Regions from separate parts of the Hydrogenophaga bisanensis genome, predicted to be linked through region 2. Evidence: riboswitches for the same ligand, from Rfam matches in the RefSeq annotation. Region 2 holds a riboswitch; the other holds the start of a gene.
What was found. A riboswitch is a leader RNA that binds a small molecule or an ion and turns the genes downstream of it on or off. The one in region 2 is predicted to bind S-adenosylhomocysteine.
Positions count from the first base shown of each region.

Region 1: linked by a shared signal. The riboswitch ahead of metH (methionine synthase) and the one ahead of ahcY (adenosylhomocysteinase) in region 2 are both predicted to bind S-adenosylhomocysteine.

Region 1 is NZ_JBHTBX010000011.1:9,693-24,360, reverse strand. It holds gene ACFQNJ_RS15140 (DUF3597 domain-containing protein) at 1-270, opposite strand, end outside; gene glcF (glycolate oxidase subunit GlcF) at 427-1,656, opposite strand; gene glcE (glycolate oxidase subunit GlcE) at 1,660-2,790, opposite strand; gene ACFQNJ_RS15125 (hypothetical protein) at 2,898-3,125, opposite strand; gene ACFQNJ_RS15120 (ammonium transporter) at 3,329-4,765, opposite strand; gene ACFQNJ_RS15115 (P-II family nitrogen regulator) at 4,797-5,135, opposite strand; gene ACFQNJ_RS15110 (YifB family Mg chelatase-like AAA ATPase) at 5,515-7,071, shown strand; gene ACFQNJ_RS15105 (TPM domain-containing protein) at 7,082-7,633, opposite strand; gene ACFQNJ_RS15100 (TPM domain-containing protein) at 7,635-8,558, opposite strand; gene ACFQNJ_RS15095 (LemA family protein) at 8,574-9,179, opposite strand; gene ACFQNJ_RS15090 (zinc-ribbon domain-containing protein) at 9,254-10,162, opposite strand; gene ACFQNJ_RS15085 (hypothetical protein) at 10,184-10,675, shown strand; gene metH (methionine synthase) at 10,697-13,441, opposite strand; S-adenosyl-L-homocysteine riboswitch at 13,466-13,576, opposite strand; gene ACFQNJ_RS15075 (sigma-54 interaction domain-containing protein) at 13,634-14,668, shown strand, end outside.
Region 2 is NZ_JBHTBX010000006.1:189,540-204,207, forward strand. It holds gene ACFQNJ_RS10840 (hypothetical protein) at 52-369, shown strand; gene ACFQNJ_RS10845 (class I SAM-dependent methyltransferase) at 380-1,111, shown strand; gene ACFQNJ_RS10850 (YeeE/YedE family protein) at 1,216-2,337, shown strand; gene ACFQNJ_RS10855 (MFS transporter) at 2,359-3,588, opposite strand; gene ACFQNJ_RS10860 (HAD-IIB family hydrolase) at 3,585-4,373, opposite strand; S-adenosyl-L-homocysteine riboswitch at 4,495-4,585, shown strand; gene ahcY (adenosylhomocysteinase) at 4,656-6,089, shown strand; gene ACFQNJ_RS10870 (TlyA family RNA methyltransferase) at 6,224-6,988, shown strand; gene metF (methylenetetrahydrofolate reductase [NAD(P)H]) at 6,973-7,800, shown strand; gene ACFQNJ_RS10880 (septal ring lytic transglycosylase RlpA family protein) at 7,804-8,175, shown strand; gene ACFQNJ_RS10885 (O-acetylhomoserine aminocarboxypropyltransferase/cysteine synthase family protein) at 8,213-9,490, shown strand; gene ACFQNJ_RS10890 (DUF3047 domain-containing protein) at 9,497-10,288, opposite strand; gene ACFQNJ_RS10895 (2Fe-2S iron-sulfur cluster-binding protein) at 10,340-11,449, opposite strand; gene paaD (1,2-phenylacetyl-CoA epoxidase subunit PaaD) at 11,457-11,972, opposite strand; gene paaC (1,2-phenylacetyl-CoA epoxidase subunit PaaC) at 11,978-12,820, opposite strand; gene paaB (1,2-phenylacetyl-CoA epoxidase subunit PaaB) at 12,820-13,116, opposite strand; gene paaA (1,2-phenylacetyl-CoA epoxidase subunit PaaA) at 13,113-14,135, opposite strand; gene ACFQNJ_RS10920 (spore germination YkwD domain-containing protein) at 14,327-14,668, shown strand, end outside.

The DNA.
Region 1 (14,668 bases), on a different contig from region 2:
AGCCAGGCTGCTGTCCAGGCCCAGCAGCTTGAGCAGGTCGACGATGGACGTCTTCCAGTTGAGCTTCTCGGGATGCTTGGCCGCCTTTTCGGCCAGCAGGGTCATGACGTCGACCATGGCGATGGGTTGCACCACCGGTTCGGCCGGTGCTGCCGCGACCGCCGCGGGCGCAGGCGCTGCCGGGGCCACGGCCGCAGGCGGCGTGATCACCGGCGCCGCCGCCGCTTCCTTCATGCCCAGCTTCTCCAGGATGTTGCTGAAAAATCCCATGGTGCTCTCCTCCGGTTGCGTTGGTTGACAAAGCGGCACTGCCCGGACGCCCCGGTCAGCACGGATGCAGCTTACCCCCAACCCACGACAAAGACATTACTTTTTGTGCACTGTCTTCCGAGCCCGTTATCGGGTGTGCGCAAATGCCGGTCCCTGTCAGGTCAGCGCCTCATCCAGGAGTTCCACCCAGTGACGCACCGGGGTATCGGTGCCGCTTTGCAGGTGCGTGATGCATCCGATGTTGGCACTGGCAATCACCGCCGGTTGCAGTTCGCTCAGGTGGCCGAGCTTGCGATCACGCAGCTGATAGGCCAGCTCTGGGTTGAGTACCGAGTAAGTGCCGGCCGAACCGCAGCACAGGTGCGATTCGTTGCGCGCCACCTGCACCGTGAAACCCAGCGCCGCCAGGTGCGTCTCGACGCCGCCCTTGAGCTTCTGCCCGTGCTGCAGCGTGCAGGGCGGATGAAAGCCGATGACTTTCCTGGTGTCGGGCTTGGCAGCCAGCTTGGGCTGGAGCACCGGCACCAGCGCTGGCAGCAACTCGCTGAGGTCACGGGTCAGTTCGCTGATGCGCGCCGCCTTGGCGGCGTACGCCGGGTCGTCACGCAGGATATGGCCGTATTCCTTGACCGTGACGCCGCACCCCGAGGCGTTCATCACGATGGCCTCCACCCCTTGCTCCACGTGCGGCCACCAGGCGTCGATGTTGGCGCGCATCTGCGCCGTGCCGCCGTCCTGGTCATTCAGGTGGAACTTGACCGCGCCGCAACAGCCCGCCTCGGGCGCCACCACGGTCTGGATGCCGGCGGCGTCGAGCACGCGCGCGGTGGCGGTGTTGATGTTGGGCATCATGGCCGGCTGCACGCAGCCCGCGAGCATCAGCACCTTGCGCGCATGCGTGGCCGTCGGCCAGCGGCCGGCGTCCTGCCTGGCGGGCACCTTGTTCTTCAGCGTCTCGGGCAGCAGACCACGCACCAGCTGGCCCAGCTTCATGGCCGGGCCGAAGGCGGGCGAGGTCAGGCCTTCCTTGAGCAGCCAGCGCACAGCCTTCTCTCCCGCCGGGCGAGGCACCTTGGCGTCCACGATCTTGCGGCCGATGTCGACCAGGTGGCCATAGTCCACCCCGCTGGGGCAGGTGCTCTCACAGTTGCGGCAGGTCAGGCAGCGGTCCAGGTGCATCTGGGTGGCGCGCGTGGGCTCGGCGCCTTCGAGCACCTGCTTCATCAGGTAGATGCGCCCTCGCGGACCATCCAGCTCGTCGCCGAGCAGCTGGTAGGTCGGGCAGGTGGCGGTGCAGAAGCCGCAGTGCACGCACTTGCGCAGGATGGCCTCGGCGGCGATGCCGTCGGCGGTGCCTTTGAATTCGGGGGCGAGGTTGGTTTGCATGACTTATCCCATCCGGCCCGGGTTGAACAAACCCTGCGGGTCGAAGGCTTCGCGCAGGCGGCGGGTGATGGCCTGCAGGGCAGGACTTTCGGTGTCGAAGCGGCGCACACCAGGCGCGCCATCGGCGCCGGGCCGGAACAGGGTGGCGTGGCCCTGGACCGCCGCGGCCGCCGCACGGACGGCTGTGGCGGCGCTGGCCGGGGCCCAGAGCCAGCGCTGGGCGCCTTGCCATTCCACCAGCTGCGGGTACGGCAGCTCCAGCACCGGCGCGGTCTGTGGCACCGACAGGCGCCAGAGGCACAGGTCGGGTGCCGCCGGCCGGAAAAACGGCAAGGCATGGTCGCGACAGGCGTCCCAGTCCGCCGCGGCCTGGGTGTTGTCCATGCGCTGGCCCCCCGCCACCTCACGCAGCATGCGTTCGCCAGCGGCCTCGACCGCCGCCACCGCGCCGCGCAGGCGCACAAACAGCAGCTCGGGCGCATCCGGCGCCGTCTCGTCGCGTACCCAGCAGGAGGCGTTCAGCGGCAGGGGCTGACCACCCCAACGGTGCAACTGCTCCAGCGCCTCATGCTGGCCCAGACGGAAGACCAGCGTGGCCTCGGCCGGTGCCACAGGCAGCACCTTGAGCGAGAGGTGAGTGATCACCCCCAGTGTCCCCATGGAACCCGCCAGGGCACGGCTGATGTCGTAGCCGGCCACGTTCTTCATCACCTGGCCGCCGAAGGTCAGCCAGTGGCCCTGGCCATCCACAAACTGGGCGCCGAGCACAAAATCCCGCACGCCACCCACCGTGGCGCGTGCCGGACCGGCAAGACCCGAAGCCACCACCCCTCCAATGGTCGAGCCGGTCCCCAGACGCGGGGGATCGAAAGGCAGATGCTGGCCCTTCTGCGCCAGCGCAGCCTGCACCTCGGCCAGCGGCGTGCCGGCCCGCACGGTGATGACCAGCTCGGTCGGTTCGTGACTGACAATGCCCGTCCACTCACGGACGTCCAGCGGACGCCCCGACGTCGCCTCGCCATAGAAGTTCTTGGTACCGCCGCCGGTGATGCGCAACGGCGTCCGGTCGGCCATGGCCGCGCGCACCTGGTCGATCAGACCCTGGGGGGAATCGTTCGTGGGGATGTCGCTCATGGCCGTGATGGTAGCGACCGGGCCCGCCCGCGCCGTTGAATTTTTTGCACGCCGCGCTGCAATCGCGGCCGCCTGCCCGTCGAGAGCGCTCTGCCCGAGGCTGCGGGTCAGCGGGTAAACCCGAGGCAGGCGCCGGCATTCGGGCGTCCTCGGCACTCCCGCCGCAAACGCTTCTCCCGTGCCGCCTTTGTCTCGCCGCTGCCACTGTCCAGAAACTTCACGCGTGCGGCCTCGCGCGGGGCGGCCTCACGCGCCTTGGCGCTGCCCGCCCAGGCCGGCATGGCCAGCGACGCGACCAGCGCCAGAACAATCCAATGCCGGTCGCGTGTGGTCATGGCTCTTCTCCTCCCGGTCTTTCTTCCCCTGTTGGCCGCCGATGCTAGCGGGGGATGGCCCATCTCGCCTCCCCCGCGTGGGGGACAAAAAAAGACCCCGCGTGCCTTTCGGCAACGCGGGGTGAACATCCAAAGGAGACTCTCAGAGACAGCGTGGCAGCATCATTCCTCTCGGCGTGCTGCTCACCACGCGGGTTGCGGCATCAACGGTTGTAGGCCGTCTCGCCGTGCGAGCTGATGTCCAGACCTTCGCGCTCGGCTTCTTCACTCACGCGCAGACCCAGCACCATGTCGACAATCTTGTAGACGATGAACGCCACCACCGCCGACCAGACCATGGTGATGACCACACCTTCGGCCTGCACCAGCAGCTGGCTGCCGATGGAGTAGCCGTCGGCCTTGACGCCACCCAGGGAAGCGGCCGAGAACACACCGGTCAGCAGGGCACCGACGATGCCACCGACGCCGTGCACGCCGAACACGTCCAGCGAGTCGTCGGCACCGAGCATCTTCTTGAGACCGGTGACGCCCCACAGGCACAGGAAGCCGGAGACCAGACCGATGACGATGGCGCCCATGGGGCCGACGGTACCGCAGGCCGGGGTGATGGCCACCAGACCGGCGACAGCACCGGAGGCCGCACCCAGCATCGAGGCCTTGCCCTTGGACAGGGACTCGCCAATGCACCAGGCCAGCACAGCGGCCGCGGTGGCCACCAGGGTGTTGATGAACGCCAGGGTCGTGCCGCCGTTGGCTTCCAGGTTGGAGCCGGCGTTGAAACCGAACCAGCCCACCCACAGCAGGGAAGCCCCCACCATAGTCAGGGTCAGGCTGTGCGGGGCCATGGCTTCCTTGCCGTAGCCAATGCGCTTGCCCACCACATAGGCACCCACCAGACCGGCCATGGCCGCATTGATGTGCACCACGGTGCCGCCGGCGAAGTCCAGCGCGCCCTTGTCGAACAGGTAGCCGCCAGCGCCCCAGACCATGTGGGCGATCGGCAGGTAGCTGAAGGTGAACCACAGGGCGCAGAAGAGCAGCACGGCGCTGAACTTGATGCGCTCGGCGAACGAGCCCACGATCAGCGCGCAGGTGATGCCGGCAAACGTGGCCTGGAAGGCGATGAAGATGTACTCGGGAATCATCACGCCGGGGGTGAAGGTCGCTGCCAGCGACTCCGGCGTCACGCCCGCCAGGAACACCTTGTCCAGGCCGCCGATGATCAGGCCCTCGCCGCCGAACGCCACGCTGTAGCCATAGACGGCCCACAGCACGGAGATCAGCGAGAAGACGACCATGACCTGCATCAGCACCGACAGCATGTTCTTGCTGCGCACCAGGCCACCGTAGAACAGGGCCAGACCGGGGATGACCATCAGGATCACCAGGATGGTGGAAATCATCATCCAGGTCACATCACCCTTGTCGACGGTTTCCTTGACAGGGGCTTCGGCAGCAGCGGCCTCGGCGGGCGCAGCGGCAGGTTCAGCAGCGGGTGCCGCCACGGCGGCGGGAGCGGCCGAGGCGTCCGCAGGCGCAGCAGCAGCGGCCGGCGCCTCGGTGGTGGTCTGGGCAACCGCGTTCAGGCCACCAAAGGCCAGTCCCAGTCCCAGGAGCAGTGAAGCAATGAGCTTTTTCATGTCCGTGATCTTTCTTGTGACGGGGTCGTGATCAGAGGGCTTCCTTGCCGGTTTCACCGGTGCGGATGCGGACGACCTGTTCCAGGGGAGAGACGAAGATCTTGCCGTCGCCGATCTTGCCGGTGCGGGCAGCGCCTTCGATGGCTTCGATGACCCGGTCGACGAGCTCGTCGGCCACGGCCGCCTCGATCTTGACCTTGGGCAGGAAGTCGACGACGTATTCGGCGCCGCGATAGAGCTCGGTATGGCCCTTCTGGCGACCGAAGCCCTTGACCTCGGTGACGGTGATGCCTTGAACGCCCATGCCGGAGAGTGCTTCGCGCACTTCGTCCAGCTTGAACGGCTTGATGATGGCGGAGACCATTTTCATGTGCTGTTCCCTCTTGTCGATGGTTGCGGTTCAGGCGGTGAGGCCGGCCGCGGGGCTGAGATTCATGGCAGCGCCCCTGAGGACGACGGCCACCTTGGATGCGACGGTGTTCATGGGCACTCCAATGTTTCGAAACGTTCGCCCCAAGGGTCTAGCAGGGAACGTGCCAGGCCACCTCCACCTCGGATGCTCTCCAGCACCGGCACTGTCGTGGAAATGCCGCTTTTCCCTCGCCTGAGGGTGCGTGCGCGGTGGACCGCGTGCCATGATCCCCAGCCCGGCGGCCGTTCAGAAGCCCCGGCATGCACAAAACAGGTGCAACAAGGTCGTCCAGCCAGCCATGGCCGACAAATGCACCGAAACAGGGAAGGAATACACCATGAGTCTGTCCTTGGTGCACAGCCGTGCACTGCAGGGTCTTCAGGCGCGCCCGGTGCAGGTGGAAGTGCACCTGGCCAACGGCCTGCCCAGCTTCACGCTGGTCGGTCTGGTCGACACCGAGGTCAAGGAGGCGCGCGAACGGGTCCGCTCGGCCATCGCCAACGCCGGACTGGAGTTCCCCAGCAACAAGCGCATCACTGTCAACCTGGCTCCCGCCGACCTGCCCAAGGATTCGGGCCGCTTCGACTTGCCGATTGCCTTGGGCATCCTGGCGGCCAGCGGCCAGGTGGATGCCGCCAAGCTCAAGGGGTGGGAATTCGCCGGCGAACTGTCGCTGGGCGGCGAGCTGCGCCCGGTGCGCGGGGCCCTAGCCATGAGCCTGGCCTTGCACAGCGGGTCCGCCGGCGATCAGGCCCCCGCGCGGCTGGTGCTGCCACCGGACAGCGCCGAGGAAGCCGCCCTCGTGCCCATGGCGCAGGTCTACCGGGCCAGGCACCTGCTGGACGTGGTGCAGCGATTTCTGCCCGAGCGGGCGGGTGAGCCACTGCCCGAGCCCATCGACGATGGGGGCTGGCTGCGGCTGGCCTCCTCGGCACTGGGTACGTCCGAACCCTACCCCGATCTGGCCGACGTGAAAGGCCAGGCGGCCGCCCGGCGCGCGCTGGAGATTGCCGCGGCCGGTGGTCACAGCCTGCTGATGATGGGACCGCCTGGCTCCGGCAAATCCATGCTGGCCCAGCGCTTTGCCGGCTTGCTGCCCCCGCTGTCCACCGACGAGGCGCTGGAGGCGGCGGCAGTGGCCTCATTGGCGGGCCGATTCCGGCTCGATCGCTGGGGGGTGCGCCCGACGGCGGCGCCGCACCACAGTGCCAGTGCGGTGGCCCTGGTGGGCGGCGGCTCTCCACCGCGACCGGGCGAGATCTCGCTGGCGCACCACGGCGTCCTGTTCCTGGACGAGTTTCCGGAGTTCGCCCGCAGCGCCCTGGAGGCTTTGCGCGAACCCCTGGAGACCGGCCACATCCGCATCTCCCGCGCCGCGATGCAGAGCGAGTTTCCGGCCCGCTTCCAGCTGATCGCCGCCATGAACCCCTGTCCCTGCGGCTACCTCGGCCATCCGACCCGTGCCTGCCGCGACACCCCCGATCAGATCGCCCGCTACCAGGGCAAGCTCAGCGGTCCCCTGCTCGACCGCATCGACCTGCATGTGGAGGTACCGGCACTGCCGCCCGACGACCTGTTGCGCGCGGTGCCGGGCGAAACCACGGCACAGGTGCGCGAACGCGTGATGCAGGCCCGCGAGCGCGCCTGCAGACGCCAGGGCGGCACCAACCAGGCGCTGGCCGGGCAGGCGCTGGACGAGCATGTGCGTGCCGATGACACGGCACTGAAGTTCCTGAACACCGCCGCGGCCCGTCTGGGCTGGAGCGCACGCAGCACCCACCGCGCCATGCGGGTGGCACGAACGATTGCCGATCTGGCGCAGGCCGACCAGGTGGGCGTGGCCCACGTGGCCGAGGCGGTGCAATACCGGCGGGTGCTGCGCTCCGGCAACTGAGCTGCCGGACTCAGACCACCCGCACCTGGTCGGTCAATTCGTTGGGGTTGGCCTGGCCTTCGGCCAGCGGGTAGTGCTGCACCAGCAGGGCCGAGACCTCTTCCAGCGCCTCGGTCAGTCCACCCTCGACATCGCCCTGACGCAGCCGGAGAGCCAGGCGGTCGACCACGGCCTGCCAGTGTTCGGGAGGCACCAGGCGGGCAATCCCCCGGTCAGCGACGATGTCGATGCGCCGTTCGGCCAGCAGCAGGTAGATGAGGACGCCGTTGTTGTGATCGGTGTCCCAGACACGCAGCTTGCCGAACCAGGCCAGCGCACGGGTGCGCACCACCTCGGGCAGCGAGGCATCGCGCCCGATGCGCCAAAGGTAGCGCTCGGGCAGGGAGCCTTCGACACACAGGCAGATTTCGCCACTGTGGCGCCGCTCGCTGGCGGCCACGCGCTGCCGCAGGCGATCGGCCATGTCCGGGGGCACGGCGCGCTGCGCCGCCCCGTCGGCCTGCCAGCGGTGCCGCCACCAGCGTGCCCAGCGGCGCCACAGGGGTTCGCGGAAATTGCCCATCTCACCAGTCTCCTGACGCACCGCCGCCACCAAAGTCGCCGCCGCCCCCCGAGGAAAATCCCCCGCCACCGGACGACCAGCCTCCTCCGCCCCCACCCCAGCTGCCCGAGGAACCACCGCCCCAATGGCCGCCCCCACGGCGACCACCAGACTGCAGCGGCAACTGCTGGACGAACAGGGACATGAACAGCCCGACCAGGCCCGCCATGATGGCCAGCCAGAGAAGACCACTGAGGGTCCAGACCAGGAAACCAGAGACACCACCGGCCGCCAGCGCGCCCAGCCGGTTACCCAGAATGCCGCGCAGCACAGCCGAGATCAGCGGCACCGCAAACAGGAACAGCAGGCCGATCTCGAACCAGTCGATGCCGCCGCCAGGGCTGGGGCGACCGGATCCGACCTCGGGCAGAGGAAGCGCCTCGCCTTCGATGCGTGCCTGCAGGTGCTCCAGACCGCCGCGAATGCCCCCTGCGATATCACCCCGTCGAAAGGCCGGCGTCACCACCTGATCGATGATGCGCTTGGCCATCACGTCGGGGATGGCGCCTTCCAGGGTCTTGGCAGGCGCGATGCGCAGGCGCCGGTCGTCCAGGGCCACCACGAACAGCAGACCATCGCCCACGTCGCGGCGGCCGATCTTCCAGGCATCGCCCAGGCGCTGGGTGTAGTCGGCAATGTCTTCGGGGGCGGTGCTGCGCACCAACAGCACCACGATCTGCGTGCCGCGCCGCTGCTCGAAGGCCTGCAGTTGCGCCTCCAGCGCGGCCACATCGCCCGCCGCCAGGGTGCCGGTCTGGTCCATGACGCGAGCGGTGAGCGCCGGCACCGGCTGCACGCCCTGCGCCAGGACCGGCACGGCCAGCGCGGTCATGAGCCACAGCAGTGCCCAGCGCCACAGGCGCAGCACCGCCGGCGCGCGCCCCATCAGCCCCATGATCGCTTACTTGGCGAAGTCGACCTTGGGCGGGGCGCTCACGGCGGCTTCATCGGCCACGGTGAAGCCAGCCTTGGGCTGGTAGCCGAAGACCATGGCGGTCAGGTTGGTGGGGAAGCTGCGGGCCAGCACGTTGTACTCCTGCACCGCCGCGATGTAGCGGTTGCGCGCCACGGTGATGCGGTTCTCGGTGCCCTCCAGTTGCACCCGCAGGTCGGCAAAGGCCTGGTTCGCCTTGAGGTTGGGGTACTGCTCGACGACCACCATCAGGCGGCTGAGGGCGCTGCCCAGTTCACCCTGGGCGGCCTGGAATTTCTGCATGGCCGCCGGGTCGGACACCATCTCGGGGGTCACCTGGATGCCGGTGGCCTTGGCGCGCGCTTCGATGACCTTGGTCAGGGTCTCCTGCTCGAAATTGGCTTCACCCTTGACGGTGGCCACGATATTGGGAATCAGGTCGGCACGGCGCTGGTACTGGTTGAGCACCTCGGCCCAGGACGATTTGGTCTGCTCGTCCAGGCGCTGGAAATCGTTGTAACCGCAGCCGCTGAGCAGCAGGGCCAGCCACAGCGTGGCCAGCCAGGTGAACGGGCGCAGGAATGTGCGGGTCATGGTGTGTCCTCCTGGGGTGGGAATGGATAGCCCTCTGGCCTCGCAGCTTACCGCACACGTGACCTGATCGAGGATCAGTTCAGGAGGTTGGGGTCGCGACGGCTGGACTGCTCGATCTCGCGCAGACGACGGCAGACCGGGTCCTGCGCCAGGGCGGGATCCGCGCAAACCCGCGACTGGCAGACAGAGCGGCTGAAGAAGTTGCTGCTGTCGGCGCAGCGCTGCTCCACGGTGGCCACCGGTGCGGGGCGCGCCGGACTGGGCGTCGGGGCGGGAGCCGGCTCAGGTGCAGGCGGCGGTGGTGCGACGGCGGGCGCCTCGGCCACCGGCGGCGGCACGTCTTTCACCCGCGACTCAGCCCGACGGGCCTGCTCGGCCTGCAGTCGCTTGGCGGCCGCCTCGCGTTCCTGCCGGTGAAGCTCTTCGCGTTCGCGGTCTTCGCGCGCCAGGCGCTCCAGCGAGGCCTGCAGACGGGCCTCGGCGGCGGCGGTCGCCTCCTGCAGGCTCGGATGACCGGCGGGTAGAGCGCCGGTCGGTGCGGCAGATGCGTCGCCAGCCAGAGAAGGACTCAGGGCAGTGGCAGGGGATGGCACCGAAGGCCGCAGCGTCCACACGATGGCCGACACCAGGGCCACGGCCCCCACCACGCCGATGCCGATCCATCGACCAGCCGAGGAGCGGGCGGTGCTGTCGTTTCGCGAACCCTCGCGGCGCGATCGCCCCGAGCGCGAGCGGCGCGGACTGGCTGGCGCGGGAACCGGGGTCAGTGGCGCGGCACAACCCATGCAGAAGCGCGCTTTCTCGCGATTCTCTGTTCCGCAAGACCGACACACCACACCCATGAAACGCTTGCCTCCACCCAGGAACCACACCCGCAGTCCTGAGGTTGTACCAGAGCACAAGGTCGGTCGCACGGTCCACAGGACCGGCGGCAGGGAGGCAGCGCCCGGTGGCACCGAAGGCACAATGCAGCCATCGGCCATGCGCCCACCTCAGGAGACCCCATGACACTGTGCCGCCCCCGTACCCTGCTGACCTGGCTGCTCAGCGGCATGCTGGCGGCCGGCGCCAGCCCGGTGATGGCCAATGAAACCGATCAGGCTGTGGCCGCCTGCCTCAAAGCCTGGGTCACGCATCCTTTCGGTGACCGGCCGTCCTACCGGGTGCTGGGTACGTCGGTCAAGGTGTTTGGCATCGGATCGTCCAGCGCCGACACGGAGAAAACCACCAGCCCCGCTCTGGTGGTGGTGAACCCCGGGGTCAACGTGATGGGCGGCAGCGTGATCGAGCTGCTCAACCCCAACGGCTGGTATTGCCTGCGCAGCACCGTCAGTGTGATGGGCGGCATGACCATCCGCCTGGCCTGTGGCGCCCAGCTGGCCTCGCTCTCGGGCACCGCCACGGTGATGGGCAACAACGCCGATCAGAAAGGGGTGACCGTGATGGGCTCCACCACGGTCGAACGCGTGGGTTGCCCCGAAGGCAACCGCATCTGAGCGCGGCCTGCGGGCTGGCCGTCAGAGGTTGGGCCCCAGCCAGCGCCTGAGTTCGTTGGCATCCACGCCGCTGCGCGCGGCCAGGTCGGCCACCTGGTCTTCACCGATCTTGCCGACGTTGAAGTAGGTGCTGTCCGGGTGCGCCAGATAGAAGCCGCTGACGCTGGCGGCCGGCGTCATGGCCAGGCTCTCGGTCAGGCCCATGCCGATTTCGTCGGCCTGCAGCAGCGCAAACATGGGTCGCTTGACCGAGTGGTCCGGGCAGGCCGGATAGCCCGGTGCCGGTCGGATGCCGCGGTACTGTTCCTTGATGAGCTGGTCGTTGGTGAGTTGCTCGTCGGCGGCATAGCCCCACAGGTCCTTGCGCACGCGTTCGTGCATGCACTCGGCCATGGCCTCAGCCAACCGGTCGGCCAGTGACTTGAACAGGATGGCGTTGTAGTCGTCGTGCGCGGCCAGGAACTGCGCTTCCTTCTTCTCGGCGCCGATGCCGGCGGTGACGGCGAACACCCCCACGTAATCCGGCGTGCCCGCGGGCGCAACGAAGTCGGCCAGGCAGCGGCTGGGGCGCATCACGCCATCGATCTCCTGCTTCTCCGCCTGCTGGCGCAGCCCGTGCCAGGTCAGCAGCGGCTGCTGGCGCGACTCATCAGCGTAGAGCGCAATGTCGTCATGGTTGACGCGGTTGGCCGGGTACAGGCCGATCACCGCGTTGGCGGTCAACCAGCGGCCTTCGATGATCTTCTTGAGCATGGCCTGCGCGTCGGCGAACACCTTGCGCGCCTGTTCGCCCACCACCTCGTCATCCAGGATGGCGGGGTACGGGCCGGCCAGGTCCCAGGTCTGGAAGAACGGGCCCCAGTCGATGTACTTCGCGGCCTCGGCCAGATCGAAATTCTTGAACACGCGACGGCCAATGAACTTGGGCGGTGTCGGTGTGTAAGTGGCAAAGTCCACCGGCGTGGCGTTGGCGCGCGCCTGGTCCAGCGGCCACAGCGGCACTTGCTTCTTGTTCGCGTGCTGCTGGCGCACCTTTTCATAGTCGGCGTTGAGCTCGGCCAGGTACTGCGCGCGGCCGTCGCCGATCAGGCCCTGGGCCACGCTCACGCTGCGCGAGGCGTCGGGCACATAGACCACCGGGCCTTCGTAGTGCGGCGCGATCTTCACCGCCGTGTGCACGCGGCTGGTGGTGGCCCCGCCAATCAGCAGCGGAATCTGCTTCTCGCGGAAGTGCGGGTCCTTCTGCATCTCGGCCGCCACCACCTGCATCTCTTCCAGGCTGGGCGTGATCAGGCCGGAAAGGCCGACGATGTCGGCACCCTCTTCCTTGGCCTTGGCCAGGATGTCCTGCCAGGGCACCATCACGCCCATGTTCACCACCTCGAAGTTGTTGCACTGCAAGACCACGGTGACGATGTTCTTGCCGATGTCGTGCACGTCGCCCTTGACGGTGGCGATCACGATCTTGCCCTTGCTGCGCACATCGGCGCCGGCCGCTTCAAGCTGACGTTTCTCTTCCTCGATGTAGGGCAGCAGGTGGGCCACGGCCTGCTTCATTACGCGAGCGCTTTTCACGACCTGGGGCAGGAACATCTTGCCGGCGCCGAACAGGTCACCCACCACGTTCATACCGTCCATCAACGGGCCTTCGATCACGGCCAGCGGACGTCCGCCTTCGGCCTTGATGAGCTGCCACATTTCCTCGGTGTCTTCGCTGATGTGCTCGTTGATGCCGCGCACCAGCGCGTGCGTCAGGCGCTCACGGATCGGCAGCGCGCGCCATTCGTTCTTCTTGGAGTCGTCCTTGGCCGCGCCCTTGGCACTCTCGGCGATTTCCACCAGCCGCTCGCCAGCGTCCGGGCGCCGGTTGAGCACCACATCTTCCACCCGCTCACGCAGCTCGGGGTCCAGTTCGTCGTAGACGCCCACCATGCCGGCGTTGACAATGCCCATGTCCATGCCGGCCTGGATGGCGTGGTACAGGAACACGGTGTGGATGGCCTCACGCACCGGGTCGTTGCCGCGGAAGCTGAAGGACACGTTGGACACACCGCCTGAAACCTTGGCGCCCGGCAGGTGCTGCTTGATCCAGCGCGTGGCCTCGATGAAGTCCACCGCGTAGTTGTCGTGCTCGGCAATGCCGGTGGCGATGGCGAAGATGTTGGGGTCGAAGATGATGTCTTCGGGCGGAAAACCCACCTCGTCGACCAGGATGCGGTAGGCGCGCTCGCAGATCTCGATCTTGCGCGCGTAGGTGTCGGCCTGGCCCTGTTCATCGAAGGCCATCACCACCGTGGCAGCGCCATAGCGCTTGATCAGTTTGGCCTGGCGCTTGAACTCCTCCACGCCTTCCTTCATGGAGATGGAGTTGACCACCCCCTTGCCCTGGATGCACTGCAAGCCGGCCTCGATCACGCTCCACTTGGACGAATCGATCATGATCGGCACACGCGCGATGTCGGGCTCGCCGGCGATCAGGTTCAGGAAGCGCACCATGGCGGCCTTGCTGTCGAGCATGGCCTCGTCCATGTTGATGTCGATGATCTGCGCACCGTTTTCCACCTGCTGGCGGGCCACGGCCAGGGCGTCTTCGTAGCGTCCTTCCAGGATCATGCGGGCGAAGGCTTTGGACCCCGTGACGTTGGTGCGCTCACCCACGTTGACGAACAGGCTGTCGCGACCGATGAACAGCGGCTCCAGGCCAGACAGCAGCATGGGCGGGACGGACGCGGCGGGGGCGGACGGGGACGAGGCAACGGCAGACATGGGGCTCACCAGGAAGGGTTCAGAAACTGGTGAGCGCCGTTGGAGCCGGCGGGGCCGGCAGGGCGATGTAGGGTCGCCCGTGGTCTCAAGCCTGACGCTGGCGGGACGGCCAGCGCTGCAACGCTCCTTGAGAGGATGCGATTTTACCGTCTGCTGCCCTCCTCTGGTGCGAAGCTTGCTTGTCTCCCCACCATGACATCCGCCAATCTCCCCGTCGACTGGCACGCCCAGGAACTGCTGCTGCTGCACGAGGTGATGAAGCTCGTGGGGCGCAGCCTCTCGCCAGAGCCCGTGCTGCGCGAGATGCTGCACCTGATGAGCGAGCTGCTGGGCCTCAACCGCGGCCGCATCGTGCTGCGGGACGATGAAGACCCCCAGCAGGCCCGCATCCACCTGGCCTATGGCCTGACGGCGGCAGAGCGCCGGCGCGGCCGCTACGCGCCGGGTGAAGGCATCACCGGCCGGGTACTGGCCAGCGGCCAGGCCATCATCGTGCAGGACATCGACGCCGACCCGCTGTTCCTGTTCCGCAGCGTTCGGCGCGAACAGTTGCCCGAGGACACCGTGGCCTTCCTGGCCCTGCCGATCGAGGTGGACGGCCGCGTGGCCGGGGTGCTGGCCTGCCACCGCATCCGCAGCCGGCGCCGGCGTCTGACCGATGATCTGGCCGTGCTGCGCACCCTGGCCACGCTGACCGGCCAGCTGCTGCAGCTCGAACGGCTGGTACATGCCCAGACTGCGCAGCTGCAGGCCCGCAACGCGGCGCTGACCCGCGCCCTGGACAGCGCCAGCGCCCGCTACGGACTGATCGGCCGCTCACCCGCCCTGCTGCAGGCCCTGGGCGAGCTCGAGCGCGTCTCGCAATCGCAGGCCACGGTGCTGCTGCTGGGCGAGTCGGGCACCGGCAAAGAGCTGTTCGCCCGCGCGGTGCACCTGGCCAGCGGGCGGCGCGACCAACCCTTCATCAAGGTCAACTGCTCGGCCATTCCGGACACGCTGTTCGAGTCCGAGCTGTTCGGCCACGAGCGCGGCGCCTTCACCGGCGCCACCCAGGCGCGCCCCGGCTGGTTCGAGCAGGCACACGGCGGCACCATCTTTCTGGACGAGATCGGTGAACTGCCCCTGGCCATGCAGGCCAAGCTGCTGCGCACCCTGCAGGAAGGCACCCTGGTGCGCCTGGGCGGCCAGCGCGAGATCCGCATCGACGTGCGGCTGGTGGCGGCCACC
Region 2 (14,668 bases):
CAACGCAAGCGCACGGCGGTGACCGCGTGTCGCTTGCGTTACGCTTGGGCCGTGCACCATCAGGTCATCCATATCCATCCAGCCGCCCCGACACAGCCAGAGGAGGGTGAGCCCTGCAACGGCTGTGGCGTGTGCTGTCTGGCCGAACCCTGTCCGCTGGGTCAGGTGATCTCAGGTCGACGCACCGGCGCCTGTGATGCCTTGCGTTGGGATGAGCGCCAGAGTCTGTACCGTTGCGGGGCCGTCAGCGATGCGGCCGGTGTGCTGGGGGCTCGATGGGCCTGGGCTGCGCCCCTGTTGCGTCGACTGGCGCAGCGCTGGATCGCCGCCGGTGTGGGTTGCGACGCCAGCCTGCGCAGCGAGCGGTGACAATCCCGTCATGCTGATCTGGCCCCTTCCTGCCTTGCTGTCCTGGGCGCTGGCCTGGGCCTGTTTTCTGGGCCTGCGCGCCGCGGGCCTGGGTCTGCTCCCGGCGTTCCTGCTGGCCCTGCTGGTGGGCGGCGCGCTGGCCTGGACCGGCCGCACGCCCTGGCGCCGTCTGTTCATGCTGGCCGGTTTCCCTCTGTCGGTGTTGGCCAGTGGCGCCGCCGGGGCTCTGCCTGCCTGGGTCTGGCTGCTGCCCCTGCTGTTGCTGCTGGCCTTGTATCCCCTGGGCAGCTGGGGCGATGCTCCGCTGTTTCCGACCCCTTCCGCCGCGTTGGACGGGTTGGCCGGTGCGGCCCCCTTGCGGGTCGGTGCGGTGGTGGTGGATGCCGGCTGCGGCCTGGGTGCCGGTCTGACCGCCCTGCACCAGCAATACCCGCAGGCGCAACTGCTGGGTTGGGAGTGGAGCTGGCCACTGGCTCTGTGGTGCCAGCTGCGCTGCCGTTTTGCCCGGGTGCGTCGGGCCGACATCTGGGCGCAGGACTGGTCCGCCTGTGACATGGTTTACCTCTTCCAGCGGCCTGAGAGCATGCCGCGTGCCATGGAGAAGGCGGCGGCCGAGCTCAGGCCGGGGGCCTGGCTGGTCAGCCTGGAGTTCGCCGCACCAGATTTCAAGCCGACCGCCCGCCTCGAAACCGTGCCGGGCAAACCGGTATGGCTGTACCAGTCACCCCTGCGGCGGCGCTGAACAACCCACCCTGCGTCACCGGCGGTGTTGCGCTGCATCAAGACACCGAACCGGGCAGGGTATTAACATCGTCGCATCCTGATATTCAGATGCAAGGTGCCTTCATGGACTGGACGGCTTGGATCGAGCAATGGGGCGAACCGGCCGTGCTGGCCGTCGCCGGTCTGGCGGTGGGGGTGGGCTTCGGCTTCTTCGCCCAGCGATCCCGTTTTTGCCTGCGTGCGGCCGTCATCGAGTTCTGGCACGGCCAGTTTGGCGAGAAGCTGGCGGTCTGGTTGCTGGCGTTCGCCACTTCGGTGGTCGCCGTGCAACTGTTCATCGTGGCGGGCTGGCTGGACATCAGCACTGCCCGTCAGATCGCTGCCCGCGGCAGCCTTTCCGGTGCCCTCCTGGGCGGGCTGATCTTCGGCGTCGGCATGGTCATGACCCGTGGTTGTGCCAGCCGCCTGCTGGTGCTGTCGGCCAACGGCAACCTCCGGGCCCTGCTGTCGGGTCTCATCTTTGCGGTGGTCGCGCAGGCGTCGCTGGGCGGCGTACTGGCGCCCTTGCGTGAAACGATGGCCAGCTGGTGGGTGGTCGATGGCGGACCTTCGCGCAGCCTGCTGGCTCTGGTGGGCGGGCGCCCCATGGACGGGCTGGCCTTTGGCGCGGTGTGGATGGTCACCGCCGGCTTCTTTGCATATTACAGCGGCTGGGGTTTCTGGAAGTGGGCCGGCGGCATCGGTACCGGGTTGATGGTGGCGCTGGCCTGGGCCGGCACCTACCAGGTCATGAGCCACTCTTTCGAGCCGGTGCAGATCCAGGGGCTGACCTTCAGCGGGCCGTCGGCCGAGTGGCTGATGCGGGTGCTGGCCGAACCCGGCGAACCCTGGACTTTCGGCCTGGGCCTGATGCCTGGCGTGTTCCTGGGTTCGCTGGTGGGCGCCCTGGTCGGGCGGGACTGGAAGCTCGAAGGTTTTGGCGGCGGATATACCATGCCGCGCTACATCATCGGTGCGATCCTGATGGGGTTCGGTTCCATGCTGGCCGGAGGGTGTGCCGTGGGCGCCGGCATGACCGGCGGCGCCATCTTTGCCGTGACCGCCTGGCTCACGCTGGTGGGCATGTGGATCGGCGGCGGTGTGGCTGACCGTGTGCTGGACGGTGCCCACAAGACGGCGCCGGCGCCTGTGCCCGCTGTAGGCGAAACGCCGACGGCGGTCAGCGCACCCAGTGCCGCGCCCTGAGGCTTTACGTGGGCGGTTCGTTCAGCGCGGTTCGCGGCGCAACAGCCACACGCCCAGCATCGCGGTGAACAGCAGCAGGGCCGGGAAGCCCAGGGCCGGTGACCACTGCAGCGCCACACCACCCAGGGCTGGTGCCAGCACGCCGCCGGCGGTGTAGGACAGCACCAGCACCGCGGTGCTGTTGACCAGCGTGATGCCTTCCTCGCGCGAGCCGATGTCGATCATCGCCAGGGTATAGAGGCAACCGCCGGCGCCACCCCAGACGAAGGCCACTGGCGCCGCCAGCCACGGTGTTCCCGCCACGAAGGGAATGACCAGGGTGGCCATCAGGGTGATGATCGCGCAGAGCCGCATGAGCAGCAGTCGCGCATGGGCCTCGTTGCCCCAGCGCCCTTGGGGGTGGTGGGCCATGCGATCGGCCAGCATGCCTGCAGGCAACATCATCAGCGCGCTGCCCAGGCCGCTGGCGGACACCAGCAGCGCCGCCACGGCGCTGCCCAGCCCCAGCGCCAGCCCGTACAGGGGCAGGATGGACGTCAGCCCGCTTTCGAAGAAACCGCCGATGAACCCCACCGCCATGATCAGCGGATGGGCCTTCAGCGCCTGCCAGACGCCACGCCAGCCGACCGACGCGCTGTGCTGGTCCCCGGCGCCGGGCAGTCGAGGGATGAGGGCGGTCCACAGCAGGCCCGCCAGCAGCCAGCCAAAAGCGATCCACAAGGCCGCATCGCCGGTGGAACCCACGGCGGCCAGCAGCGCAGGACCGATCACGAACGTGGCGCCCACCATGGTCTCGAACAGACCCACCATCTGTCCGCGCCGGTGCGCCGGCGCGAACTCGGCCACGATGGCCTCGGCCAGCACCCAGCGGAGCCCGCCCGCCATGCCGGCGATCAGGTTCAGCAGAAACCAGGTCGGCAGGTGATCGGTCAGTCCAAAGCCGGCAGCGGTGACCACCGGTACGGCCGCCGACAGCCAGAGGGTGGGGCGACGCCCGAACTGCTGGGTGACCGCCGACGCCAGCGGGGTGACCAGGAAGATGCCCACCCAGCCGGTGGCCGCAAAGAGGCCGGCCAGGGCGGTGGATACGCCTGCGTCCTTGAGCCGCAGCAGCAGCAGGGGCGTGAGCATGAACACGCCCACCAGTTCACAGAAGGTCGCGCCGAAAATCGCGGCCAGCCCCCGTCCCGCGTGGGGCGCAGGCGCCGGCACCGTGACACGACCGGCCTCTGGCTGTCCGGGCGGGCTCATCGCGACTCCAGCAGCGCCTGTGCCAGCTCGGCAAAACCCGCACCGCGTTCGCGGTGGGTCACGTAGCGGGGCCGGTGTGACAGCTGGTCCCAGAAGCGGCGGATGTTGGCGACACCGACGGTGTGCACGCAGTGCCCGAACATGCGGGCGTCGTTGGTGGAGTCGCCCACATACACCCACCGGTCGAGTTCGGCGTCCAGGTCGATGCCCATGCGTTCGCGCAGGATCCAGCGGGCACCGACCAGCTTGTCGTGGTCGCCGATCCAGCCGTTGATGTGGATCGAGCTCACGGTGGCCCGCAAACCCCCGGCGGTCATGATGGCCACCACGGCCTCGATCTCGGCGGCCGACAGGTGGTGGAACTCGCTGTGGTCGATGGCGATGTCGGTTTCGCGTCCAGGGCTGTCGGTGGCCAGCCGGGCCTGTGGTACCCGGCGCAGCACCTCCTGCGCCACGGCCTGCAACCGCCGGAAGTGGTCGGCGCGGGTGGCTGCGTTCTGCAGCCAGTCCTTGGCCAGTTGTCCATTCGCATCGCGCCACAGGGCGACGGCACCGTTTTCCGCGACGATGGCCTGCACCGGCCAGTCCAGGGCGAAGGGTTCGCTCCAGCCGGCCGGCCGGCCCGTGATGGCAAAGACCGGCAGACCGGCGTCCTGCAGGCGCTGCAGCGCATCGCGGGCCTCGATGGACAGGGCGCCGTCGGTGGTCAGGGTGTCGTCGATGTCGGTGAGCACGCCGCGGATGCGTGCACGTTCGGCCGGTGGCCAGCTTTCCAGGGGTGTCATGATCAGAGGGGCAGGGTCGCTCAGGACCGTTGGTCGCCCGAGCATGCCATAACCCTCCAGTCGACCTCGGCTTGGCCGAAATCAGTTTGGGCGGAAAACTGGCCTTGGGCTAGAATCCAGCCCATCCGAGGAGCGTTGCAGCGTCCCCACCGCAGGTTTGCGGCCGCGGGGCGTGAGGCTCGGACCCTTCTTCGCAACGACGCTCATCCACTGTACGAGTGAGGTGAGCCCGATTCCCCCCGTCAGTGGTTTTCTCAAAACGTCGCTTTTGGAGCAAAACCTATGAACGCACGCATTCCCGCCGTCGCCACCGACTGCGTCATCGCCGACATCGGCCTGGCCGACTGGGGCCGCAAAGAGATCAAGATCGCCGAGACCGAGATGCCCGGCCTGATGGCCATCCGCGAAGAGTACGCGGCCAAGCAGCCCCTCAAGGGCGCGCGCATCACCGGCTCGCTGCACATGACCATCCAGACGGCCGTGCTGATCGAGACCCTCCAGGCGCTGGGCGCCCAGGTGCGCTGGGCTTCGTGCAATATCTTCTCCACCCAGGACCACGCCGCTGCTGCCATTGCTGCCGCCGGCACCCCGGTGTTCGCCGTCAAGGGCGAGTCCCTGACGGACTACTGGGATTACACCCACCGCATCTTCGAATTCGGCGCCAAGGGCAGCGAAGGCGAAGGCCCGAACATGATCCTGGACGACGGCGGCGATGCCACGCTGCTGATGCACCTGGGCAAGCAGGCCGAGACCAACCCCGCCGTGCTGGCCAACCCCGGCAGCGAGGAAGAGCGCGTCCTGTTCGCCGCCATCAAGGCCAAGCTGGCCGAGGACAGCACCTGGTACAGCCGCAAGAGCGCGCAGATCATCGGCGTGACCGAAGAGACCACCACCGGCGTGCACCGCCTCAAGGAAATGTCGGCCAAGGGCACGCTGATGTTCCGCGCCATCAACGTCAACGACTCGGTCACCAAGAGCAAGTTCGACAACCTCTACGGCTGCCGCGAATCGCTGGTCGACGGCATCAAGCGCGCCACAGACGTGATGATCGCCGGCAAGGTCGCCGTGGTGGCCGGCTACGGTGACGTGGGCAAGGGCTCGGCCCAGGCACTGCGCGCCCTGAGCGCCCAGGTGTGGGTGACCGAGATCGATCCGATCAACGCCCTGCAGGCGGCCATGGAAGGCTACCGCGTGGTGACCATGGACGACGCCTGCAGCCAGGCCGACATCTTCGTCACCGCCACCGGCAACAAGAACGTGATCACCTATGACCACATGGCGAAGATGAAGGACGAGGCCATCGTCTGCAACATCGGCCACTTCGACAACGAGATTGACGTTGCCTCGCTGGAGGCCAAGTGCCAGTGGGAAGAGATCAAGCCGCAGGTTGACCACGTCATCTTCCCCGATGGCAAGAAGATCATCCTGCTGGCCAAGGGCCGACTGGTGAACCTGGGTTGCGCCACCGGCCACCCCAGCTTCGTGATGAGCTCCTCGTTCGCCAACCAGACCATTGCCCAGATCGAGCTGTTCTGTCACCCCGACGGCTACGACGCCGGCAAGGTGTACGTGCTGCCCAAGCACCTGGACGAGAAGGTGGCCCGCCTGCACCTGAAGAAGGTCGGCGCCAAGCTGACCGAGCTGAGCGACGAACAGGCCGCCTACATCGGTGTGCCGAAGCAGGGTCCGTACAAGCCCGACACGTATCGGTATTGATCCCCCCGCGCCGCCTGCGGCGTCACCCCCCAGGGGGCGGCGCTGGCGGCCCGGCGGAGCCGGTTCCGCGGCGCCCTGGACGCTCGCGGCCTTCGGACCGCTCGTTTCGCTCCGGCGACCTTGCTTCGTTCTTTATGCGTGCTGACCAATTGCTCGTTGAGCGGGGCCTTGCGGCTTCGCGTTCTCAGGCCCAGCGGCTGATTGCGGCGGGTGTGCGCTGGCGGTTGCCGGGTGGCGACTGGAAGCTGGTCACCAAGAACGGCGAGGAGCTGCGTGAGACGGTGGAGTTCGAGTTGCAGGATTCGTCGGAGACACGGTTCGTGTCGCGCGGCGGTCTGAAGCTCGACGCCGCGCTCACCCACTGCGGCCTGGATGTGACCGGCCTGCGCTGCCTCGATGTGGGGCAGAGCAGCGGTGGTTTCACCGACTGCCTGTTGCAGCGCGCCGCGGCGCAGGTGGTGGGGGTGGACGTGGGGCAGGGGCAGTTGCACCCGCGGCTGCGCAGCGACCCGCGGGTGGTCTGTATCGAGCACCTGAACGCGCGTGAGCTGACGGCGCAGCGGCTGCTGGACGCCGGGGGCGCCGCAGCGGCAGCGCCGTTCGACCTGATCGTCGGCGACCTGTCCTTCATTTCGCAGACGCTGGTGTGGCCGGCCATCGCGCCGCTGCTCAAGGCGTCTGGCCATGGTCTGCTGATGCTGGTCAAGCCGCAGTTCGAGCTGCAGCCCGAACACATTGGCAAGGGCGGGCTGGTGAAGGACGCCGCGAGTTACCCGCTCGTGCAAGAGCGCATCGCGCAGGCCTGCCAGGACAACGGCCTGCGCCTGTGCGACTATTTCGACAGTGCCATCACCGGTGGTGATGGCAACCGGGAGTTTTTTGTATGGGCCTACCCCTGAGTTTCGAATTCTTTCCACCCAAGACGCCCGAGGGTGTCGATAAGTTGCGCCAGGTGCGGCAGGATTTGTACGCGCTCAAGCCCGAGTTCTGCTCGGTGACCTATGGCGCCGGCGGCTCCACGCAGGATGGCACGCTGCAGACTGTGCAGGCCATCCTGGACGAGGGCCAGCAGGGGGCCTCGCACTTCACCTGCGTCGGTGCCTCGCGCGAATCGGTGCGCGAGAAGCTGGCCATGTTCAAGGCCATGGGCGTGCGCCGTCTGGTGGCGTTGCGTGGTGACCTGCCCAGCGGCTACGGCAGCATGGGCGAGTTCCGCTATGCGGCGGACCTGGTGGCCTTCATCCGGGCCGAGACAGGTGACCATTTCCACCTGGAGGTAGCGGCCTATCCCGAGATGCACCCGCAGGCCCGATCGCCCGAGGCGGACGTGCAGGCCTATGTCGCCAAGGTCAAGGCCGGCGCCAGCTCGGCCATCACGCAGTTCTTCTTCAACACCGACGCCTACTTCCGCTTCGTGGACGACGCGCACAAGCTCGGCGCCTATGTGCCGGTGGTGCCAGGCATCATGCCCATCATCAACTCGAGCGGCATTCTGAGGTTTGCCGACAGCTGTGGCGCCGAGGTACCGCGCTGGATCCGCCTGCGCCTGCAGGCCTTTGGGGATGACGCCGCGTCGATCAAGGCCTTCGGTCTGGACGTGGTCACCGACCTGTGTGACCAGTTGCGCAACGCCGGGGTCCCGGCGCTGCATTTCTACACCATGAACCAGAGCGCCGCGACCCTGGAAATCGTGCGCCGCCTGCAGGGTTGACCCATGTCAGGGTCTGTCCGTCGCGCTCTGATCCTCTTGACGCTGGCGGTCCTGGCGGGATGCGCCAGTGGGCCCGACCGCGGTGGCGATGCGGTGGTTGTGCTGGCCTCCTGGTACGGGCAGGAGCTTCATGGCAGGCGCACTGCCAGCGGCGAACGCTTCGACATGAACGAGCTGACGGCCGCCCACCGGCAACTGCCCTTCGGCACACGCTTGCGGGTGCGCAGCCTCGATACGGGGCGGGAGGTGGTGGTCCGCATCAACGACCGGGGACCGGTCAAGCGCGAGCGAGAAATTGATCTCAGCGCCGCAGCGGCGCGCGCCCTGGGCATCCAGCATCTGGGTGTGGCGCGCGTACAGTTGTCCCGAGAGTGATTTGCGGCACCCGCCGCGCAACCCGAGGAGGAAACCGATGAAGCTTGAAACCCTCGCCGTGCACGGCGGCTATACCCCCGATCCCACCACCAAGGCCGTGGCGGTGCCGATCTACCAGACGGTGGCCTACGCCTTCGACAACACCCAGCATGGTGCCGATCTGTTCGACCTGAAGGTGGCGGGCAACATCTACAGCCGCATCATGAACCCCACCAACGGGGTGCTCGAAGCCCGCATCGCGGCGTTGGAAGGGGGTATCGGCGCGCTGGCCGTGGCTTCGGGCATGGCGGCCATCACCTATGCCATCCAGACCATCGCTGAAGCGGGCGACAACATCGTCTCGGCCTCCACGCTCTACGGTGGCACCTACAACCTGTTCGCGCACACCTTCCCGCAGCAGGGCATCACGGTGCGCTTTGCCGACCCGCGCGACCCGGCCGCGTTCGCCGCACTGATCGACGAGCGCACCAAAGCCATCTACTGCGAATCGGTGGGCAACCCGCTGGGCAACGTGACCGACATCGGCGCGCTGGCGAAGGTGGCGCATGCGGCCGGCGTGCCGCTGATCGTGGACAACACCGTGCCCAGCCCCTACCTGTGCCGCCCGTTCGAGCACGGTGCCGACATCGTGGTGCACTCGCTGACCAAGTATCTGGGCGGTCACGGCACCAGCATCGGTGGTGCCATCGTCGACTCCGGCAAGTTCCCCTGGGCTGAGCACAAGGCGCGCTTCAAGCGACTGAACGAACCCGACGTGAGCTATCACGGCGTGGTCTACACCGAGGCTCTGGGCCCGGCCGCCTACATCGCGCGGGCCCGCGTGGTGCCGCTGCGCAACATGGGTGCGGCACTGTCTCCCATGAATGCGTTCCAGATCCTGCAGGGCATCGAGACGCTGGCGCTGCGCATGGACCGCATCTGCGAGAACGCCGTGAAGGTGGCACAGCACCTGAAAAACCACCCCAAGGTGGGCTGGGTCAACTACGCCGGCCTGCCCGACCACCGGGATCACGGACTGGTCAAGCAGTACATGGGCGGTCGCGCGTCGGGCATCATCAGCTTCGGCCTCAAGGCGGACGACACCATCGCGGCCGGTGCACGTTTTCAGGACGCGTTGCAGCTGTTCACGCGTCTGGTCAACATCGGCGATGCCAAGTCGCTCGCGTGCCATCCTGCGTCCACCACGCACCGCCAGCTCAACCCGGACGAGCTGAAGAAGGCGGGCGTCAGCACCGACATGGTCCGCCTGTCGATCGGCATCGAACACATCGACGACCTGATCGCTGACCTGGACCAGGCACTCGGCGCCGTCTGACCGCGCTCAGGATCCCGGCCGGGCCTCTGCCGGGATCCAGCGCAGCGGGCCATACCAGGCCCGGCTGCGTACCCCGGTGTTGTTGCTGTCGGTCATCAGGGCGATGCCCTCCAGCCGCTCCGGGGCTTTGCCGAAGGCCAGCCGGTAGTCGGCGGCCACGTCCCTTTCCAGATCGACCCAGTGCCCCAGGCCCTGCGGGCCGCTTTGCACCACCAGCTTGCGGATGCGGTCGCTGCGGCGATGCGGGATCACCGTGCCGACCGGACGCACCGGATCCCAGACATAGATCAGCGTCGCATAGGGCAGTGGCTCACCGGTCACCAACTGCATCAGGTCGGAGAGCCGCTGATCCCTGGCAGAGAAACGGCCGCGGTCACCACCGAACTGCAGGATTACCCTGACCACCGCATCATCCGCACCGGTATCCGCGACGTCGGCTTCGGCGTTGAGCTGTTCGGCAAACCACGAGAAGCGCAGGACACCGATCTGCGGGGCGTCGGCGGCCAGCCGCAGACGCATCAGGCTGTCGCCGCCATCACTGTCGGCTTGCAGCGCCGGCCTGCCCTGGTGCGTGGTGACCGTGTAGCGGGTGGGCGTGCGGTTGCCGAACTTCTGGTGGAACCAGGCCTGCTCCTGATCCGTCTCCGGCAATGTGGTTGCCTCTGCCCAGGGTGAAGGGTCCACCAGTTCCGTGGAATGGGGCGACCATGCGGCACACGCGCCCAGCAGGACGGCAGTCAACGGCAACAGGGCCAGCCGGACGACGCGAGCTGCCCACCCTTGAGATGTGACATTCATGGTGTCAATGTTAGAGGATGTGCCATCCCCGGTGACCGACACCCAACGGGATCACCGCTCGTCGTAACTCACCACCAGTTTGTCGGTGGTGGGTCTTGCCTGACAGCTCAGCACAAAACCCTTCTCGGTCTCCCAGGGCTCCAGGGTGAAGTTCTTGTCCATGGTCACCGCGCCGTCCATCACCTTGGCGCGGCAGGTGCAGCACACCCCGCCCTTGCACGACCAGGGCAGGTCCAGGCCAGCGTTGAGGGCCACATCCAGCACGTGCTCGTCCTTGTTCATCCACAGTTGGTGGGGTTTGCCGTCGACCACCACGGTCAGCGCCACCTCGCCACTTTCGCGCACCGCGGGATGGCCCAGTACAGCCGCCTGGCGCTGGCCTGCGGGCAGGGCTTCGAGGGTCGGCGAGGTGAAGCGTTCGGTGTGGATGCGGTCGGGCCGCACACCCGCCTCCAGCAGCGCTTTCTCGGTGCTCTCGATCATGGCCTCGGGGCCGCAGATGAAGACCTCGTCCATGCTGGCCACGGGCAGCAGGGCGCTGATGATGTCGCGCACCTTGTCGCCGTCGATGCGGCCTTCGAGCAGCGGCACTTCCAGGGCCTGGCGGGAGAGTACGTGGATCAGCGTGAGCCGGTCCGGGTAGCGGTCCTTGAGGTCCTGCAGGTCCTCGTTGAACATGACGCTGGCCATGCGGCGGTTGCCGTAGACCAGGGTGAACTTGGCCTCGGGCGACTCTTCCAGCGTGGTGGTCATGATCGACAGGATGGGGGTGATGCCCGATCCGGCCGCGAAACCGACGCGGTGAATGGCGCGCGGCTTGTGGATGGTGAAGCGGCCGTCCGGTGGCATCACGCGCAGCCTGTCGCCGGCCTTGAGCTGCGTGGCGGCCCAGTTGGAGAACACACCGCCTTCGACCGGGCGGATGCCCAGGGTGACTTCGCCGTGCTTCACCAGCCGGCTGCGCGGGCTGCTGATCGAGTAGCTGCGGCGCACGTCCTGGCCGCCGATGTCCGCTCGCACGGTCAGGAACTGCCCGGGCTCGAAGGCGAAGGTCTCGCGCAGGGGCTCGGGGATGGCCAGCGAAACGGCGACCGCGCCGGCCGCTTCGGCATCGACGCGGGCCACGGTGAGTTCATGGAAGCGGGGGGCTGCGGTGCTCATGTCGGCTTCAGTATGGTTTGAAGTAATCGAAGGGTTCCAGGCAGTCCAGGCAGCGGTACAGCGCCTTGCAGGCCGTGGAGCCGAAAGGGGCGCTCTGCGTGGTGTGGTGCGAGCCGCATTGCGGGCAGGGCACATCCACCGGCTTGGCCGCATGGCGGCTGAACTGCAACACACCCGCTTGTGATGCCGGCTGGCTGCCGCACTGCGGCGGCGCGATGCCGTAGGCACGCAGCTTTTCCTTGGCGGCCTCGCTCATCCAATCGGTGGTCCAGGCCGGCGAGAGCTGGGTCACCACGCGTCCGGGCAGGCCGGCGGCACGCAGCGCGGCCACGATGTCGTCCTCGATCTGGCCCATGGCCGGGCAGCCGCTGTAGGTGGGCGTGATGACGACTTCCGGTACGCCGTCGCCACCTTCCCGAACCTCGCGCAGGATGCCCAGTTCGCCCAGGCTGATGACCGGAATCTCCGGGTCCGCCAGGTGGGCCACGGCCTGCGCGACCGCCTGCAGCGATGCCTCGGTCATCTCCATCACCAGACGGCGGTCGGATGGGCGCGGGCCAGGCTTTGCATCTCGGCCAGCAGAAAACCCAGGTGCTCCGAATGTACGCCCACATGGCCTTGCGCGACGTAGCCCTGGTGTGGCTGGTCGTGGCGCGTCAGCGTGGCCTCGGCCAGCGTCTCGTTGACCAGCGTGTTCCAGTCGTCGCGCAGCGCGGTGATGTCCACGCCGGTGCCATCCTGCGCCGCGGCGCGCTCGGCCGGGCCGGGCTGCCAGAAGGCCTCGCAGAAGGGCAGCAGGTGGTCGACGGCGGCCTGGGCGCGGCGGTGCGACTCCTCGGTGCCGTCGCCGAAACGCACCAGCCAGTCGCCAGCGTGCTGCAGGTGGTAGCGCACTTCCTTGAGCGACTTGGCCGCGATGCCGGCCAGCTGCGCGTCCTTCGACGCCTGCAGCCTGTCCCACACCAGCACCATCAGCGCGCTGACCAGGAAGTTGCGGGCGATGGTCACCGCATAGTCGCGCTCGCTGACCGCGTAACCCACCAGCGGGCCGTGGTGCGGCAGCTCCATGACGGTGTGGTTGCGGAACTCGGAGGTGTCGCGGAAGTAGGCCAGCGTGTCCTCGGTCACGCGGCCGTCCTGCCTGGCGCCCTGCAGGTGCGCGAAGCGCTGCGCCAGCGCCGCGTCGCCATTGATCTGGTCGGCCGCATGCTGGTAGAGCAGGCGGGCCTGGCCGATCAGGTCCAGGCTGTTGTTGGCCAGGGCCAGATCCTCTTCGAGGATGGGACCGTGCCCGCACCACTCGGCGTTGCGCTGGCCCAGCACCAGGGCGTTGTCGGCCAAGTGCAGAACGTAGTCGATCGGCGCCTTCATCACATGTGCCCCACTTTGTCCGGGATCTCGTAGAAGGTCGGGTGGCGATACACCTTGTCGGCCGCCGGGTCGAAGAAGCTGTCCTTGCTGTCGGGCTCACTCGCCGTGATGGCGATCGAAGGCACGACCCAGATGCTCACGCCTTCCTGGCGGCGGGTGTAGATGTCACGCGCCATCTGCAGCGCGTGGCGCGCGTCGCTGGCGTGCAGGCTGCCGCAGTGCTTGTGTTCCAGGCCCTGCTTGCTGCGGACGAAGACCTCCCAGAGCGGCCATTCCTTGAGTGCGGGCGTGTTCATGCGGCCTCCTTCTGTTGGCGCTGCTGCTGTTTGCGGGCGTGGGCAAGGGCGGCTTCGCGCACCCAGGCGCCCTGTTCGTGGGCCTTGACGCGGGTGGCCAGGCGCTCCTTGTTCATCGGGCCGTGGCCATTGACCGTGGCCCAGAACTCGTCCCAGTCGATCTGGCCGTAGTCGTAGTGGCCGCGTTCGGCGTTCCACTTCAGGTCGGGGTCGGGCAGCGTCACGCCCAGCACTTCGGCCTGCGGCACGGTGGCGTCGATGAACTTCTGGCGCAAGTCGTCGTTGCTGATGCGCTTGATGCCCCAGCGCATGCCCTGCACACTGTTGGGGCTGTTGTCGTCCGGCGGGCCGAACATGGCCAGGCACTTCCACCAGTAGCGGTTGACCGCGTCCTGCACCATGGCCTTCTGCTCGGCCGTGCCCTGCATCATCACCAGCAGGGCCTCGTAGCCCTGGCGCTGGTGGAAGCTTTCTTCCTTGCAGACGCGGATCATGGCGCGCGCATACGGGCCGTAGCTGCAGCGGCACAGCGGGATCTGGTTCATGATCGCCGCGCCATCGACCAGCCAGCCGATCACGCCCACGTCGGCCCAGTTGAGCGTCGGGTAGTTGAAGATGGAGCTGTACTTGGCCTTGCCTCTGTGCAACGCGTCCAGCATCTGGTCGCGGCTGGTGCCCAGGGTCTCTGCCGCCGAATACAGATAGAGACCGTGGCCGCCTTCGTCCTGCACCTTGGCGATCAGGATGGCCTTGCGTTTGAGGCTGGGCGCGCGGCTGATCCAGTTGCCCTCGGGCAGCATGCCGACGATCTCGCTGTGGGCGTGCTGGCTGATCTGGCGCACCAGGGTCTTGCGATAGGCCTCTGGCATCCAGTCGCGCGGCTCGATCTTGCCGTCGGCGTCGATCACGGTGTCAAAGTGCGCCTGCAGCGCGGCGTCTTCGGCGCGGATGGGCGTGGCGCCGGTCTTGGGTGCGCCCTTGGCGTCCCCATCGGCGACAGAGAAGGATTGGGTGTACATGCGCGTCTCCTGGACCCGCCACGCGGGGTAGATGCGCAGTATAGATAATTAACCGACCGATCGGTTGGTTAATTCAGGGCAAAACCCTCAGGGTTTGTCCGGTGTGGTGCCCCTGCCCACCATCAGGGATCCTGTTTGTGTCTAAGCTCACCCAAACGCATGATACACCTGGTTACAAAATGGCTGCACTCATGCTTCTGGGCGCGACACTGATGTCCGGCTGCGGCTGCGGCTGCGGCTGCGGCGGCGGCTGCGGCGGCGGCGGCGGCGGGGACAGTGACGTGCTGCCCCCGCCAGTAGCCCAGGGCCGTATCGCGATGGATGCATCGACCGCCTGTGGTCTGCCCGATTTCCAGGGCGAGGCGCTGCGCCAGATCAACCAGGCCAGGAGCCAGGCGCGTCTGTGCGGTGACCGGGCCATGGCGGCCGCGGCACCGGTCCGCTGGGACGGTCGTGTGTTCTCGGCGGCCGCCGGTCATGCGCTAGACATGGCGGCCGACAACTACTGCGCGCGCAACACATCCAGTCAGTAC